DNA from 4 places in the Bacteroides clarus genome. Region 4 is predicted to be linked to each of the others. Evidence: riboswitches for the same ligand, from Rfam matches in the RefSeq annotation. Region 4 holds a riboswitch; each other region holds the start of a gene.

Region 1 (4,155 bases), on a different contig from region 4:
GTTCCCGGCACTTCATGAGAAAGTGACCTATGATTGTTATGAATTTGAGGTTCTTGAAATGGATAACCGCCGTATCTTAAAGGTGAAGTTTACAATTAATGAGCCGGTTCGGGAAGGTACTGAAACAGAGAAATAATGCCCGTTTTTAAACAATATACAGAGAATTCATACAGATGGGGTATCTGGAAAACAAGTGAAAGCCTGGAAGAAATGCTTGCCTTACTTCCTCATAAAGGGAAATATGAAGAGGACATCGGGAAATTTGCAGCCGGTTCTCGTAGATTGGAGTGGCTGGCTGTGCGTGTGTTGTTGTATACAATGCTTGGTGAGGAGAAAGAAATACGCTATTATTCTAATGGAAAGCCTTATTTGGCAGACGGCTCTTTTTCTATCAGTATTTCGCATACAAAAGGTTATGTCGCTGTCTTATTAGGTGAGCCAAAGAAAGAAGTAGGTATTGATATCGAGTATTATAGCGGACGGGTACGGAAAGTGGCGCATAAATTTATGCGTGCGGATGAACAAGAATCACTATTCAGGGGTACGGAAACTTGGTCGTTGTTACTTCACTGGTCTGCAAAAGAAACCATGTTTAAATGTATGAATGCTTCCGATGTCGATTTTCGGGAACATTTGCATGTAATGCCTTTTATAGTTGACGAACAAGGAGTATTCTCCGCTGCGGAATATCGTACAGCGGAGAAACGGAATTTTCAGATTCACTACTACTTGTTTCCGGATTTTGTACTAACGTTGAGCTTGTAGTTTATTAAACGTGAACACCTCTTAGGACAATCCGTCTCCATTCCGGATGTTTGTGAATATAACCCGCTATAAATGGGCATAAAGGAACCAAGCGGAGTTGCTGCCTTTCAATGTCCTGCAATGTTTTTTCAACAAGCTGGCTGCCAATACCTCTGCCGCCTAAACCGGCGGGAACTTCTGTATGCGTTAGAAATATTTCGCCATTAATTGATTTAATATACTCTATTCTTGGGGTATACTTTTCGACATGGAACTCATACTGATGGCGCTCCTTGTTGTCTATTAATTCATAATTTTCTGCCATAATTGTAAATGCTGATGTTTAGTCATATAACATTCATTATGGCAGAAAAGTTTTTTTACAGCCTTTCCAACTGCACTGTGAAGTGACGCATTAACGGAGCTTCCCAGGTGATGCGTACTCCTCTGGTAATTGTTTCACGTCTGTCATATACATTTTTAAGCGCGGCGGCGATTACATTCATGTGGTTATCCGTGTATACGCGGCGTGGAATGGCCAGTCGGAGTAAATCCAATCCGTTGAAGCGGTTTTCACGGGTAACGGGATCACGGTCGGCAAGTAGATAACCGATTTCACACCCGCGTATTCCGGCTTCCAGATATAGCTCGACGGTCAAAGTCTGCGCAGGAAACTCTTCTTTAGGAACATGTGTCAAAACTTTGGGAGCATCTACAAAAATCGCATGTCCTCCGGCGGGACGTTGATACGGTATTCCGTATTCATCTAATTTTTTAGCCAGGTATTCTATTTGGCAAATACGGGTTTCAAGATTATCGAATTCGGTGTTTTCATCCAAGCCGATAGCGAGTGCATTCATATCGCGGCCGTTCATACCGCCATAAGTAAGGTAACCTTCGAATTGTACACAGAATCCTTTTGCTCCTTCATACCAGTCCTGACGGCGGGTTGCGATAAATCCTCCCATGTTTACGATGCCGTCTTTCTTGGCACTCATGGTCATACCGTCTGCAAGAGCGAACATCTCTTTGGTTATTTCCTTTATACTCTTGTCTTTGTAACCTTCCTCGCGTGTTTTAATGAAATAGGCGTTTTCGGCAAAACGGGCAGAGTCGAACAGAACAGGTTTGTTGTACTTGTCCGCGATATTTCGGACTTCGCGCAAGTTTTGCATGGAAACCGGTTGCCCGCCGGCTGTATTGTTGGTGATGGTAACAATGATGAATGGTATGCGGTCATTATGTTCTTCTAAGGTCTTTTCCAGTTTTGCAGGATCTACGTTACCTTTAAAGGGAATTTCCAGTTGTGTTTGTCGCGCTTCGTCTATTGTGCAGTCCAGTGCGATTGCCTTTCGGCTTTCAATATGCCCTTTGGTGGTATCAAAATGCGAATTTCCCGGTACAATATCTCCAGCGTGCACCAGATGAGAGAATAAAACATTTTCGGCGGCACGTCCTTGATGTGTAGGAATGATATATTCAAAACCTGTCAGCCGGGTAATAACTTCTTTCAGATTGAAGAAAGAGGAAGCGCCGGCGTAACTTTCATCTCCGAGCATGATACCGGCCCATTGTCGATCGCTCATGGCTCCTGTTCCCGAATCGGTGATAAGGTCGATATAAACTTGTTCTGATTTTAGTTGAAAAACATTGTAATGAGCTTCTTTCAACCACTGTTCACGCTCCTGGCGGGTGCTTTTACGGATAGGCTCCACCATTTTGATTTTCCATGATTCGGCGAATGGTAATTCCATAGATTCTTTTTTTATAAGTTCGACAATAGGTCAACGGATGAATCCGTTTTTGCGTTTTATGTGCCGAATATAAGGATTTTATGGATGATTGGCAATGTTTTTTGTGACTTTTTGTAAAACAAATGTCCGGACGAATCACTTCGGCCGGACATCATTTAAATAAACTTGGCAGAGTTTATTCTCTTTTTACTTTCTTTGAAAGAGTTTTGATGAATGAAATGATTGGATAGAATTTATCCGGCTCATTAGACTCAACGCTTTTTCCTCGAAAGCAATGATAAGATAACGCATGGCAGGTCTTCTGACTTGTTTCTGTTGCAGACAGCCTTCCCGGACAACATATCCAGTGGCATGGAGAGAGAATTTATTGTCTGCAACATTATGTGAAACTTACAGCAGCGGGACTGTTCAGGACTTACACCTGATTCCCTTTTAATTGCCCCCTTTGAAAAAAAGGGGCAAACCAATGCATTGCAAAGATAATGAAAAAAGTAACAAACAAAACCGAATAAGAGAATTTATTTCTCCTTTGCCAATGTAAATACAAACTCCAGTCCGCCACCTTGATTATTTTTGGCGGAAATTGTTCCGCCATGAATGATGACGGCATTTTTTACGATGGCAAGTCCTAAGCCCGTACCGCCTAATTTTCGCGAACGTCCTTTATCTACGCGATAAAAGCGTTCGAACAAACGATTCAGATGCTCCGGTGAAACTCCTATTCCTGTATCCGCAAAACTGAAATAATAGAAGTTCTCATCTTCACGGAAACAATTGATGTTGATGTGAATATCGGTGCCGGCATAGGCTATGGCATTATCCATCAGATTGCGGAATATGGAGTATAGCAGTGAGTAGTTGCCTTTTAACTGTATTTTGGGTTGTAAGCTGTTGACTACCGTAATACGCTTTTCTTCCAGTTCCAATGATACTTCATTGACTATATTGGTGACAAGCATGCTGATGTCTACCTTTTCCATATCAATCATATTGGCGGCTTCATCCATACGTGTCAGTACGGAGATATCCCGCAACAGGCGGCTGAGGCGATTGCTTTGGGCATAGCAGCGTTCGAGGAAGGTCTGCATCTTTTCATGCGAGATGTTCTCGTTGTTGACGATGGTTTCCAGATACCCCTGAATGCTGCTTACGGGAGTTTTCAGCTCGTGGGCGATGTTCTGCGTGAGCTGCCGTTTCAGGCGTATCTGTTCTTCTTCCAGAGTGATGTCGTTGATGGAGATTTCAAAGCTCAAGTCTTGGAAGATGATACATTCTACAATGAATATGCGTCCGTTTTTATTAATATTGATGGATAGCCGTTTTTCTTCTTTATCCGAAGGCCGTTTTTGCGCTTTGCTGATGAAGTCGGTGATCTTCTGGAACTCACAGATGGAGAATATCTCTTCTGTGGTCTGCAAGTTAGAGTCGGAAATGAGGTTGCCGTATTGGGTGAAAAGGTTATTGACAAGAATTTCCTTCTTGTCTTTGGTGAACACTCCCAACCCTTCACGGGCGGTTTGCAGATGGGTGATAAGCTTTTCGCGTTCAATGTACAGCGCTTCTTTAGTTTCACGCAAGCGTCTGTATATCTGTATGATGTGCTGGGAAATCTCGCCAAGCTCATTGTGCGGAAAGGCGGATTGTATATCGGTTTCCA
Region 2 (4,155 bases), on a different contig from region 4:
AGAGATGTTTCCTCGGCCGATGGATGTTTTCGGGCCGAAGCGGTTTTCAAACACACGTGTACGGCATCCCATGGTGGCGACTTCGTGCTCGTAGCGTTTCGGGTCGTCGGCTCTCCAGTCGTCGCTGCGGTTGAAGGTGGCGTCCAGATTCAGGAAGTTCGGGAAGAAACGGCGTGCGGTGACTTTGCAGGCAAGCTGGTAGAGGTCGTAGTTGCGGTCTTCGGGCAGGTAGCTTACGCCGCGTTTCTTTTTCCATATCTGAATGGGGAAGATGGCTGTCTCGCCGTTTCCTACGCCTTGATACGTGCTTTTCAGCAGTTCGCGGATGATGCAGCGTCCCTCGGCGGAAGTGTCCGTGCCGTAGTTGATGGAGCTGAACACCACTTGGTTTCCGCCACGGGAGTGTATCGTGTTCATGTTGTGGATGAACGCTTCCATGGACTGGTGCACGCGGGCTACGGTCTTGTTCACGGCATGCTGGACAATGCGGCGGTCGTCGGTCAGGCCGTCCAGCGGTTGTTGCAGATAGTCTGTCAGCTCTTTTTGGTAGAGGTGCGAGTAGTCCTTGCCGTTCAGCTCTTCCAGATTCTTTATTTCCTCGATGTAGCTGTTGCGCACGTAGGGAGCGAGGTAGAAGTCGAATGCGGGAATGGCTTGTCCGCCGTGCATTTCGTTTTGGGCTGTTTCCAATGAGATGCAACCCAGGATACTGGCGGTCTCGATGCGTTTTGCAGGGCGCGATTCTCCGTGTCCTGCGGAGAAGCCGTATGTCAGGATGCGGTCCAGCGGGTGCTGCACGCATGTCAGGCTCTTGGTAGGGTAATAATCCTTGTCGTGGATGTGCAGGTAGTTGTGGCTGACGGCATCCAGCACTTCCTCGCTCAGAAGATAGTCGTCTACAAACGGTTTGGTGGTCTCGCTGGCGAACTTCATCATCATGCCTGCCGGAGTGTCGGCATTCATGTTGGCGTTCTCGCGGGTGATGTCGTTGGATTTGATGTTGATGATTTCCAGAAACATATCGCGCGTCTTTGCCTTGCGGGCGATACTGCGCTGGTTGCGGTAGGCAATGTATTTCTGTGCGACATCTTTACGGCTGCTCTTCATCAGCTCCATTTCCACCAGGTCCTGAATGGCTTCCACCGTCATTTGGGCATCGCCCTTAAAGGAGATGTGGTCGGTGATTTGGCGTATCAGTTGCATGTCTTCTCCCTTGTCCGTATGGAGCATGGCCTTGCGGATGGCGGTTACTATTTTTTCTTCGTTGAAGCCGACGACGCGTCCGTCACGCTTGAGTACCGTTTGTATCATATTGGTTGTATTTTTTAGATTTTACAATAGGAGTTAATTGCGAAACAAAGGTATGATAGTTTTTTATACGTTTTCTGTTTTGGAAAACTTTTGTTGGATTAAAAATGGTTAATCTGTTGATAATCAAATATGATTTGTGATGAAATGGGAAACTTTTCAGTTTACGTGGTTTTTATAGTTGCACATTATTGATAATTATATATTAGATGATGTGTCAATCTGTTTTGAAGCGGCCGATGAAAAATAGGGATTTCACTTGCCGACTTTCAAATACTTTGGTTATATTTGCAGCGAATCGGTTTACCGATGGTTGTCATCATCGGTAATTAAAAGGGAATCGGGTGCAAATCCCGGACAGTCCCGCTGCTGTAAGGTTTCATACCAAACATTTCGACAGATACACCTCTGCCACTGATTATTTCCCCGTATGCGGGAAAAGGTTGGGAAGGCGGTTTGAAATGGAAACCGAGTCAGAAGACCTGCCATTCTTTGATTTTCTTTGCCACTCGTGGGATAGGGCAAAGCGCTGAGGTATTAATTTTCAAATAAAAAGAACGAATATGGGAAAGTTGTTTCCACCCTTTAAGGTCGATATTGCGGGGGCATTGTGTGTGCCTTCTGCGCTGCGGGACGCAAGGAGCCGCTATCAAGGCGGGCAAATCAGTCAGCAAACATTGCGTGCCGTGGAAAATGCGGAGATACGTAGTTTGATTGAACGGCTGAGGTCGGAAGGCGTAAGGATTGTGACGGATGGCGGATTTCGGAGTTATGATTTTCTGGAAGCCTGGGAAGGCATCCGCCGGAAGGGCGATGCGGGGGCTCCGTCCGGCAAGGAGCTGGAAGTGACGGGCAGGATAGGTTTGCTTCATCATCCTATCCTTGATGATTTTGCTTTTTTGGCGGCGAATGCTTCGGACGATGTATTGCCCAAACAGCATATTCCTTCGCCCGGAAAAGTACTGATGAGGATTCTTCGTGAAACGGATGCCGGGTGCATGAAGTCGGTTTATCCGGACTTGAATATACTGCTGGATGATTTGGCGGCGGCTTATAAAAAGTTGCTGGAAGGGCTTTATGAGGCCGGTTGCCGTTATATACAGTTCGAGGGCGTGAAGTCCATGCTGACCGATGAGGCCGCCCGCCTCAATAACCGGGTGCTGCGCGAGCGTCCCGAAGGGTTATTCGTGGCTTTTCATGCCGCGACGGATATGTTGATACGGCTACGCGGGGCGGACGCGTATTTTCTGGATTATGATTGCGGGATTTGCGATCGCAGCCGTCTGTTGTGGTTTGTGCATGAACGGGAAGCTGTGTTTGGTTTCGTACTCTCTTATTATCCCGATGAGGAAGAACTGGATGAGTTGCAGGCCAAGATGGAAGAAGTGCTGAATTATATTCCCGTGAAGCATCTGACGCTCTGCCTGCCCGATGCGGATAATCTTCTTAATCCCTCGGAAGAGGATGAGAAGAAACAATGGAAAACCGTGGGACTGGCTAAGGATATGGCAGACCGTATATTCCCTGTCTGAGCGCACGCACTGTTGTGTCCGGGTGCACGTCTTGCTGTGTTTGAGCGCAGGCCTTGTTATGGCTGAGCCCGCACTTTGTTACATCCGAGCCCGCGTCTCGTGGTGGCCGAGCCCGCATGTTACCATAACTGAGCCCGCATCTTACGGCTGTTGCCCTGCGGGATTGCAAAACAATAAAGAGGGTGTGTCGAAACCCTCATAAATAGGAAATCACCCTCGCCACAGATAATCGTAGCGGGGGTGATTTCGATACAAGGGGAGTTTTGACACACCCCTTTGTTTTATACTCTTTCGGCTTCCTCGCTTATTTAAGCACTTCAGCCAATTTTTCTTGCAGTTCCTCTCCGTGCAAACCGCGTGCAAGGATAATTCCGTCACCGTCAATCAGTACCGTGTGGGGAATGCTGCTTACGGCATACAGCTTGGCGCCTTCATTATTCCAATATTTCAAGTCGGACATTTGCGGCCAGGTGATATTCAGTTTGTTGATAGCTTCTTTCCAAGAATCGCCGTTCTGGTCTAAAGAAACGCCTACAATCTCGAAATTCTTGTTCTTGTACTTGGCGTATGCCTCTACCAGGTTAGGCATTTCGCGACGGCAGGGTCCGCACCAGCTTGCCCAGAAGTCGACGAGCACGGTCTTGCCCTTTCCTACGTAGTCGGACAGTTTCACGGTCTTTCCTTCGGGAGTCTGCATTTCAAAGTCCGTAAACTTTTGGCCTACGGCAGTGGCTTTCATCTTTTCTACATTCTCCTTGATGCGGATGATGGTGGCGTCGTTGCTGTATGTGGCGGGAATCTGCGGCATCAGCGGGTCGAGTTCTTTCACATCCAAGTAGTAGTAATTGCTTTTCAGCAGATGCACGCCCACGGCATTGGTAATGTTTTGGCTGATGCCGGCTTTGGCCACTTCCATCATTCTGCTTTCCAGCGCACTCATTTCCTTGCCTTTGGCTTCGCGCTGCTGGTCGGTCAGGGCGGTGTCGGTCATGGAAGTGTAGATGTTTTCCATCTGGCTGTCCAGTTCGTTGAGCTGGGTTCTGATGGCCTGGTAGATGTCGTTGTTGGCGGTACCGGTGGCGGAGCTGCTCTTTCCGTTGAGTTTGATATTGATTTTTCCGTTTTCGAGGAAGAAGTCCATAATCATACCCTCTGCTCCGGCGGGGCTATAAGTAAGGTAGCGGTTGGCAGCAGTGTCCTGCGTTCCTTTGAAGGTGAAGGTTCCGTTGGTGATGACTGCGGAATCGAGTTTTACGAGTTGGCGGCCTTCCACGGTTTGCAGAAAGACGGTATCGCCGTCGGTTGCACCCTCTAT
Region 3 (4,155 bases), on a different contig from region 4:
TAATAAGCTTTGCAGGAAATTAAATTCTTGTTGTTTTCTGAACTGGAGCGTATTGTCTTTGAAAAGCATTTGCGCTATATCCATCCATAATACTATTTCCCGCCATGTTTTCTGGCTTCTCTCATCTGCCGTGTGATGATAGTGCGGGTGTTCATGGGTATAGTTGAAATAGGGTGTGTCAATTGGTAATATGGCTTTTAAGAAAAGATCTTTGGGGAATAGGAGCATGCGTACGTTAAAATCTGCTGAGGCTTGTATTACCTGGATAAGGCTTCCTGTAAGAAAAATCAGTTCGGTCTGTTCATTAAAGGTATATTGTTGTACTCCTGTGGAGATGATACTTTGCCCCTGTGTACAGATTAAGTATATACCGCATTTAAAACGGTATGGACGCTGTTTCAGATACGATAAATCGGTTTCCTCATATCTGATGCTGGAAGTATCGGGTGATAACGGTTCGTACATGTGAATATAGTTCTTTTTTACGCAACAAATGTAGCTATATTCTATGATAATATCGTATATTGTTCCTAAAATGAAACGTTTTGTACAAGATAAGCCATAGCTTATCTTGTAAATATGGGGTAATTTTGCCGCCGATTTATAAAAGAGGAATAGGTAATGACAGGTAAACAAAATTCAAAAGGTTTTATATTGGTATTTCTGGGAATGTTGAGCGCTTTTGGCCCGTTTGTCATGGATATGTACCTGCCTACTTTACCGGCAATGTCGGATTTCTTCCAAACCACATCTTCAAGAGTGCAGTTGGGGCTTACTACAAGTATGGTAGGCTTAGCGACAGGCCAGCTGATTTTTGGTCCGTTAAGTGATAAGTATGGCCGTCGTTCTCCTTTATTGATAGCTATGGCCTTGTTCCTGATTTCTACCGTCGGCTGTATTTTTTCTCAAAATATATCACAATTCGTCGCGTTACGTTTTGTACAGGGAATTGCCGGAGCCGGAGGAGTTGTGATATCCCGGTCTATTGCCGCCGATAAATATTCTGCTCACGAACTTGCGGGGATGCTTGCCACTATCGGCGCTATTAATGGGATCGCTACGGTGGTTGCTCCGATAGGTGGCGGGGTACTGGCTGACTTTGGCGGCTGGCATGGTATCTTCTGGTTCTTATTTATATTAGGCGTTCTTTTGATTATCGGAAGTATGCGTTTTAGAGAGTCTTTGCCGGGCGGACAGAGGCAGAATATAAGGTGGGGAGATATGTATCGCCGTTTTGGTATTGTCTTGCATAACCGTCAGTACGTACGTTACATATTGCAGTATGGCTTTACGATGGGAGTTTTGTTTACCAATATAGCTTCCGCTCCTTTCATCATGCAGCAATATTATGGTCTTTCACCGATGTTGTTCAGTTTCTGTTTCGGGGTTAATGCCGTTGCCATGGTGATATCTTCCGCTTTGGCTGTTCGTTTCTCTACAATGGAACGGGCTTTACATGTAGGTAATCATGGCATGTTATTTATTTCTATATTACTTTCTGTGGCATTTTTCCTGGATTGTAATTTTTGGATTTACGAGATACTGATTTTCTGCCTGCTTGCGATGGTAGGGATGACTTTTACGGCTTCCAACACTTTGGCGATGGATTGTGAACGTAAAAACGCCGGAGTGGCTTCCGCTCTTTTGGGTGCGATAGGATTTGCTTTTGGCGGGATTGTATCGCCTTTGGTAGGTATGGGAGATATCAGAATGTCTACCGGCTTTTTATTCTTTATGGGGTCGTTATGTTCTTGCGTATGTGCTTGTTTTTCTTTCCACCGGTTGCCTTTCCACAAGAAGGCTCTGAATTTCGCTCCTTATAGAATAATAAATGTTTTTTTGCAGAAACTGTTATAAGGGGCTGAGTAATATTTATATTATATTCTTATCTTTGCCCGCGTTTTGTTCCGGTTCCCTATTCGGGAAACGGATGAAAAGGGAATCGGGTGTAAATCCCGAACAGTCCCGCTGCTGTGAGTTTCGCGTTGAATGTATCATTCTTTAGCCACTGTTTTAATTAAAATGGGAAGGCGATACATTAGAAATAAGTCAGAAGACCTGCAAAACAAAGTCAAAAAATTGTCCGTTCGAGGAAAGCGGACAGTGTACGTCGTTTAAAGATAATCTTTACTCTTTTATGATGTGGAGAATGAAGGTGCGGTTTGCCTGTATCGGTTTCTTTTGTATGGGCGGTGCTCTGCTTTCGGCACAAGAGGTGGCGAAAAAGGATACGATTACAGGAAAAGTGCACCAAATTGAAAAGGTGACTGTTACAGCACGGCGAATGCCTAATAAAGTAACTTCGGCTGTACCTATACAAACATTGTCGCAACAAGATATAAGCCGTCTCGGCATACAGAATATGGCAGATGCCGTACGTCGTTTTGCAGGTGCCAATGTAAAAGATTATGGTGGTATCGGCGGGTTGAAGACTGTTTCTGTGCGCAATATAGGGGCGGCGCATACGGCTGTCAGTTATGATGGGGTTGTTGTGAGTAATTCTCAGGCAGGGCAAATTGATATAGGGCGTTTTTCGCTTGATAATGTCTCAACCCTTTCTTTAGCAATAGGACAAACAGAAAATATGTTGCAATCAGCCCGTTTATATGCATCGGCAGGTGTATTGAGCATTGAGACTGAGAAACCGCATTTTGATGAAGGGCGCAGTGCTGCTTTCCAAGCTAGGATAAGTAGTGGATCGTTTGGGTATGTTACCCCCACGTTGCGTTGGTGGCAAAAAATAGGTAACCGTACGCGTTTGGCTTTGAATGCTAATTATATGCGTGCCGATGGAAATTATCCTTTTACTTTGGTCAATGGAAAGTATGTGACAGAAGAAAAGCGTAATAATTCAGATATTTATTCTTGGCAAGGAGAAGCAACGCTATATCACACTTTTAAAGATGGTGGTGAGGTGGACGTAAAAGGATATTATTTCAATTCCCGCCGTGGGCTTCCGGGGGCGGTAACTCTTTATAACCCGATTTCCGACGAAACGCTTTGGGATGAGAATACCTTTGTACAGGCGCGTTATAAAAAACACTTCTCTTCGAAATGGAGTTTGCAGGCACAGGCAAAGTATAACTATGGCTGGAATAGGTATGAGGATGAAGGGAAGGAATATGCGGACGGATATTATCAGGCTGTACATAGGCAGGATGAATATTATTTATCTGCAACGGCTCTATACCGTCCATTTAAGACTTTATCCTTGTCTTTGGCACAAGATGGGGCTGTAAATACATTACGTAGTAATCTGAAAGACTGCCCGTTTCCTACCCGGTATGCATCATTGACAGCTTTCAATATCCGTTACCAATACGGAAGAATCACCGCTTCCGGTTCATTGGTACATACTTTTATCACTGAAAAAGTGGAGGTTGGGAATGCTCCTGAGAATTTCCGTCGTTTGGCTCCTTCGGCTTCCGTGAGTATACAGCCTTGGATGGAAAAAACTTTTTTTCTGCGTTTTATGTACAAAAGCACTTTTCGTACACCTACTTTTAACGACTTGTATTATTATAGATTGGGCAATCGAAGTTTACGTCCGGAGAAGGCGAATGAATATAATGTAGGGATTACGTGGAGCAGTTCATCTCTGTCTTTTTTAGACTATATTTCTGTGACATTTGATGCCTATTACAATGATGTGACTGATAAAATTGTAGCTTTTCCCACTACTTATGCGTGGCGTATGGCAAACTATGGGACTGTCCGTGCTACAGGAGTAGACGCTACTTTGGCGATATCAGCGCCGTTAGCTAAAAATATAGATTTGATTATATCCGGCGGATATACTTTGCAGAAAGCAATTGACCTTACAGATTCGGATGCCAAAAATTATAAGGAACAGTTGCCTTATACTCCGAAGCATAGCGGCAATGTATCTGCGAGGTTTGAAATGCCTTGGTTTAGCATAGGTTACTCCGTCGTAGGTGTAAGTAAACGTTATTGCTTGTCACAAAATATTCCTGAAAATGAGATAGCTGGTTATATGGAACATACGGCCAGTATCTCTAAAGAGTGTGCTTTTAAAAAGTGTAAATTACAGCTTCAAGCAGAAATCATCAATCTGACTGATGAACAGTATGATGTGATAAAATATTATCCTATGCCGGGGCGTTCGTGGAGAGTGACAGGAACGTTTAAATTTTA
Region 4 (4,155 bases):
GTGCCGAAGTGTACCATAAGCAACGCGGCCTTTTCGCCGGGTTTCATACTTGCGAGCATATCGCTCGACACGAAGTTTCCCCCTTCGTGCGCGGCGCAGAAGAGAGAAACGGCAAGGAGCAGGGAGAGAAGAGAGGTTTTCATAAACGAAAGTGATTGCTGTTTTATAAAAATGGTTACTGTTTTATTTCTTGAATCGTACCGACAGGCTCACATACACCGAGCGTCCCGGGTTGAGCGTGGAGAAGTTGTTGTTCCAGGGGCGGTCGTCTGTCTTGTCGAAGATGTTTTCGATGCCTATGCCCGGTTCCAGAATCACGGATTGCAGGTTGAAGGTATGGCGGGTGTTCAAATCCCATTGCTGGAATTTGGGAGCATAACCGTACGTTTGCGAGTAGCGTTCGCCTTGCAGGTGTCCGTGCACGTTTACGTTCAGGCGGTAGAAGCTCCAGGCGTGTTCCCACTGGCCGTTGATGTTCCCCATGTGCCTGACGCTTTTGTCTATGGGCGACACTTCGTAGCTGCCGTCGGCTTGCAACTGCTTGGCTTCGGTGTCCATGTACGTGTATCCGCCGCCTGCCCTGAAGCCCGCGCCCAGGTTCAGGCTGGCGTTCAGGCTGATGCCTTTGGTCTTAGCTTTGTCCACGTTGTCGCGCTGGCGTATCTCGTCGAAGGTGGCGTGCTTGTCGTCCAGTCCCATGTCGTGTATTTCCTGGTCGGAGAGGGTGCGGTAGTTTATCATGTCGCGGATGTCGTTGATGAACCCGGTGACGGACACGGAGAGCCGGCGGTAGTTGTACTCCGCATTCAGCGAGTAGAAGTTGTTCTTTTCCGGTTTCAAACCGACGTTGCCCGTGGTGTAGCGGTTGCTGGTCTTGGACTCGTCGGTGGCGTAGAGTTGCGACAGGGTAGGCGTACGGAAGCCTGCCGCATAGGCGGCGCGCAGGTTCAGTCCGCCGAGCTTGTACATCAGCGATACGTTGGGAGTGGCATAATTCTTGAAGTTCTCGTTGTAGATGTAGCGTATGCCCAGTACGGCTTGCAGGTTCAGGGGCAGTTTTATTTCATCCTGCGCATAGAAAGCGAGGGTGTACATGTGGCGGGAGTCGATGTTGTCCGATTCGCTCTCAAGCCCCTCGTTTACGTATTCCACTCCGGCGGACAGCTTGTTGCGGCTGCCCAGGCGGAAGATACCTTTGATGTTTCCGTTGTAGTAGCGCACTTGCTTGCGGGTTACTTGGTCGCCCGGCAGATAGCTGCCCGATTTCTTGAAGTACATATAGTCCGACGAGAAATTGTCCGAGTAGAATTCCGCGTCGATGTAGGCCGAACGGTTTATCATGTACTTCATGCCGGCGCCATAGGTATAGGTCTCGTGTCTCAGGTTGTAGGTATAGGCGTCTTTCTGCACGAACTGGCCTTTGCTTTTGGCATAGTAGGTGGCATCCTGCGGACGGCGGGTTTTATTATCATAATAAGTACCGCGCGCGTAGAACGACAGTTTATCTGTGGCATTGAACACGAAACGCTGGTTTACGGTGTTGGAGTAGAAACCTACGGAAGTAGGACGTCCGGTTTCGTAGCCGTTCTCGTCGATGTTGTTGTTCTGCCAGCTTCCTGCCTGACGGCGCTGGTAGGAAGTGTAAGAGGAGAACTTGCCCGCATTGACATCGGCATTGACGCTTTCCGTCAGGCGTCCTTCGCCGGAGTAGTGGGTGTAGCTGGATACGTTTACGGTGTTCCGGGCATCGTCCGTGATGATGTTGATAACGCCGCCTATGGCATCGCTTCCGTACAGGGCGGATGCTGCGCCGTTCAGTATCTCGATGCGCTTGATGTTGGCCACGTTGATGCGCGTGTAGCGGTCTTCGCCTGCCAGACGCTTGCCGTTTTCCAGTATCAGTATGTAGTCCTCGTTGATGCCGTTCAGGCTCATGGTAGTGCCCATGCCGTTGGTGTAGGAAGATATGTTGGGCGTCAGTTTCACCAGCGCTTCTTCCAGCGTGGATACGTTGGCGCCGCCTATTTCTTTGGCCGTGATTACGGAGACGGGAACGGGGCTGTCCGTCATGCGGCGGTGCGTACCGGTTCCGGTCACTACCACCTGGCTGAGGTTGCTGTAACTCTCTTCCAGCTTTACGAGGATGTCAGTCTCCTGTCCGTCCGTAGTGTATTTCCCGGGGGTGAAGCCGATGTAGGAGAAGCGCAGCGTGTGCTGTCCGCCGGGCAGGTTGTCGATGGTAAATTCTCCTCTTCCGTTGGTGGTGCATCCCGTCAGACTGTTGTCTACGCGGATATTTACCCCTACGAGGGGCTCGTTGGTGCCGGCACTCACCACTTTTCCGCTCAATGCGGTCTGGGCATGGAGCAGGAGTGTCAGGCAGCACAGCATGGCTGCCAATAAACATTTGGTTCTCATTTATTGAAAAATGTAAGATTAATACTTGTCTTCCTGACCCCGGGAAGGCGTTGACTGTGTAATCGCCAAGGCAGGTTTCCTGACTCAGCCCTGCGGAAAACCACACCTTCCCGTCCCCCGGACTGCGATGCGCCCGAACCGGCGCTTGCTATCGGCAGCCGTCTGTAAGACAGTGGCATCGTTTTGAAGAATGTTTTCCGTATGCTCCGTTGCCGCGGTAAGCGGACGGGGCAAAGTGGCTTTACAGTAGCGGGCACTGTTCCGGCTTCGCACCGGATTCCCTTTTATACAACTCGTTGGAACAACGGGTGTATCACCTAAGCGGTGACAAAGATAGGGGTTTATTTTTAATTGATGAAGGAAAGGGCGGGATAATGCAATCGGTCTTACGGGATGATTCGCTTTGTCTCGGGGGATGAATGTTTTCATCTCGTGAGACGGTTGGTTTGGTCTCATGGGATGAATATTTTTAGCTTGTAAGACGGATGAGAAAGGGGGTGCTGTCGGTTATTTTTACTTGATGGGCTCTTAAGGAAAGGGTCGTTTTTAGGCTCATTTCCTTATTGCCCCTATTTAGCCGCCTATTTTTAAGGTATTTATTTGATTTATAGATGATTGTGAAAAATAGGATGCTTGGGCAATATTAATCGTCATTGTGAATCGGAATCTTATTTTGTAAAATAAAAAAGAAGAGTGTTGCCTGGTTGATGTGTCCATTCGGCACAGATGATTTTTAGGGTTTCCGGATGGTTTGCAAATGAGAGGAGCTGCTTGTGAAAGAGGGTTGTGCTTATCTTGTCTTTTTATAGAAAAATGTTGTCATTCGGCGTTGGGATGATTTGTTTTATGGCGGCCAAAGAGGGTCATATAGGAAACGACCCTTGGAATGAACCTGAAAAAGTTTGGATATTCTTTAAAATTTTGATTTAATGGTTTGATTATTAATATAATAAGCGGGCATCTCTCCCGAAATGAGAAATACCCGCTTTTTCTCTCTGCCTCTGCCTTTTTTCTCCTTTTCTTCCTTATTGAATTAAGAAAATATTTGTCGTTTTCCGGCAGTGGGACAAAGATGTTCTTTCTTAGCCGGACATCTGTCGGTAAAAGGAAGAACGTTATGCTTCCGGTTGATACCCTTCACCGTTTTCCCAAGCGTCGGTATCCCATTGCTCTTTCAGGTGGTTCACCCAGATTGCACGTATTTCGGGATAGCTGCCCAAAGCTTTGATACCGCAACCGTCTTTGATACCGTGGTCGGCATCGGCCTGGCCTACGGGGTGGGCTTCAAACGCTCTGTCTACCTTGAAACCTGCTTTTTCCAGACGTTCGCGCCAACTGTATTCGTTGGTGTTGAGTTCCACTTCGTCCGAGCCTTTGTTTTCGGCTATCGCTTCGATACCCCAAAGGTCATTGTGGGCGTGGTCGCCGGCGATGGACATGAAAGGAGCGAGGTAAACGGTTACGTCTGCGGGTTGCAGGTTATTGTCTTTGCAATACTTCATCACTTGTGAGTAGATGCAGCCGGGATAGCTGCTTATCATTTGGTCGGGAGAGGCTACCGGTATGCGGTCTGCGGCTTTCTCTTCCTCTTCTTTCGGCCAGAAAAGCATTTCGCCGTAGTCTACGGTACCTACGAAGATATTCTTGTTCGCGGCGAGGGCTTGCAAGGCGGTTTGGGTTTCGGAGTACTTGATGTTGGCATTGTAGTTCACATCGGGGTTACCGTGTCCCATCAGG

The links. Region 4 has a riboswitch for cobalamin ahead of I2F54_RS11135 (TonB-dependent receptor). Riboswitches for the same ligand answer to the same signal wherever they lie in the genome.
Region 1: another riboswitch for cobalamin. It lies ahead of I2F54_RS13920 (tryptophanase); the one in region 4 lies ahead of I2F54_RS11135 (TonB-dependent receptor).
Region 2: another riboswitch for cobalamin. It lies ahead of I2F54_RS12395 (uroporphyrinogen decarboxylase/cobalamine-independent methonine synthase family protein); the one in region 4 lies ahead of I2F54_RS11135 (TonB-dependent receptor).
Region 3: another riboswitch for cobalamin. It lies ahead of I2F54_RS08990 (TonB-dependent receptor); the one in region 4 lies ahead of I2F54_RS11135 (TonB-dependent receptor).

Annotation. Positions count from the first base shown of each region.
Region 1 covers NZ_JADNLF010000013.1:107,772-111,926, forward strand. The annotation lists gene gldE (gliding motility-associated protein GldE) at 1-136, shown strand, start outside; gene I2F54_RS13910 (4'-phosphopantetheinyl transferase family protein) at 136-765, shown strand; gene I2F54_RS13915 (GNAT family N-acetyltransferase) at 770-1,069, opposite strand; gene I2F54_RS13920 (tryptophanase) at 1,125-2,498, opposite strand; cobalamin riboswitch at 2,773-2,982, opposite strand; gene I2F54_RS13925 (sensor histidine kinase) at 3,017-4,155, opposite strand, start outside.
Region 2 covers NZ_JADNLF010000011.1:42,440-46,594, reverse strand. The annotation lists gene I2F54_RS12400 (anaerobic ribonucleoside triphosphate reductase) at 1-1,311, opposite strand, end outside; cobalamin riboswitch at 1,591-1,811, shown strand; gene I2F54_RS12395 (uroporphyrinogen decarboxylase/cobalamine-independent methonine synthase family protein) at 1,872-2,840, shown strand; gene I2F54_RS12390 (TlpA disulfide reductase family protein) at 3,145-4,155, opposite strand, start outside.
Region 3 covers NZ_JADNLF010000006.1:217,512-221,666, forward strand. The annotation lists gene I2F54_RS08980 (helix-turn-helix domain-containing protein) at 1-465, opposite strand, end outside; gene I2F54_RS08985 (multidrug effflux MFS transporter) at 622-1,857, shown strand; cobalamin riboswitch at 1,886-2,080, shown strand; gene I2F54_RS08990 (TonB-dependent receptor) at 2,138-4,155, shown strand, end outside.
Region 4 covers NZ_JADNLF010000009.1:74,446-78,600, reverse strand. The annotation lists gene I2F54_RS11140 (sirohydrochlorin cobaltochelatase) at 1-143, opposite strand, end outside; gene I2F54_RS11135 (TonB-dependent receptor) at 184-2,418, opposite strand; cobalamin riboswitch at 2,471-2,754, opposite strand; gene I2F54_RS11130 (sirohydrochlorin cobaltochelatase) at 3,534-4,155, opposite strand, start outside.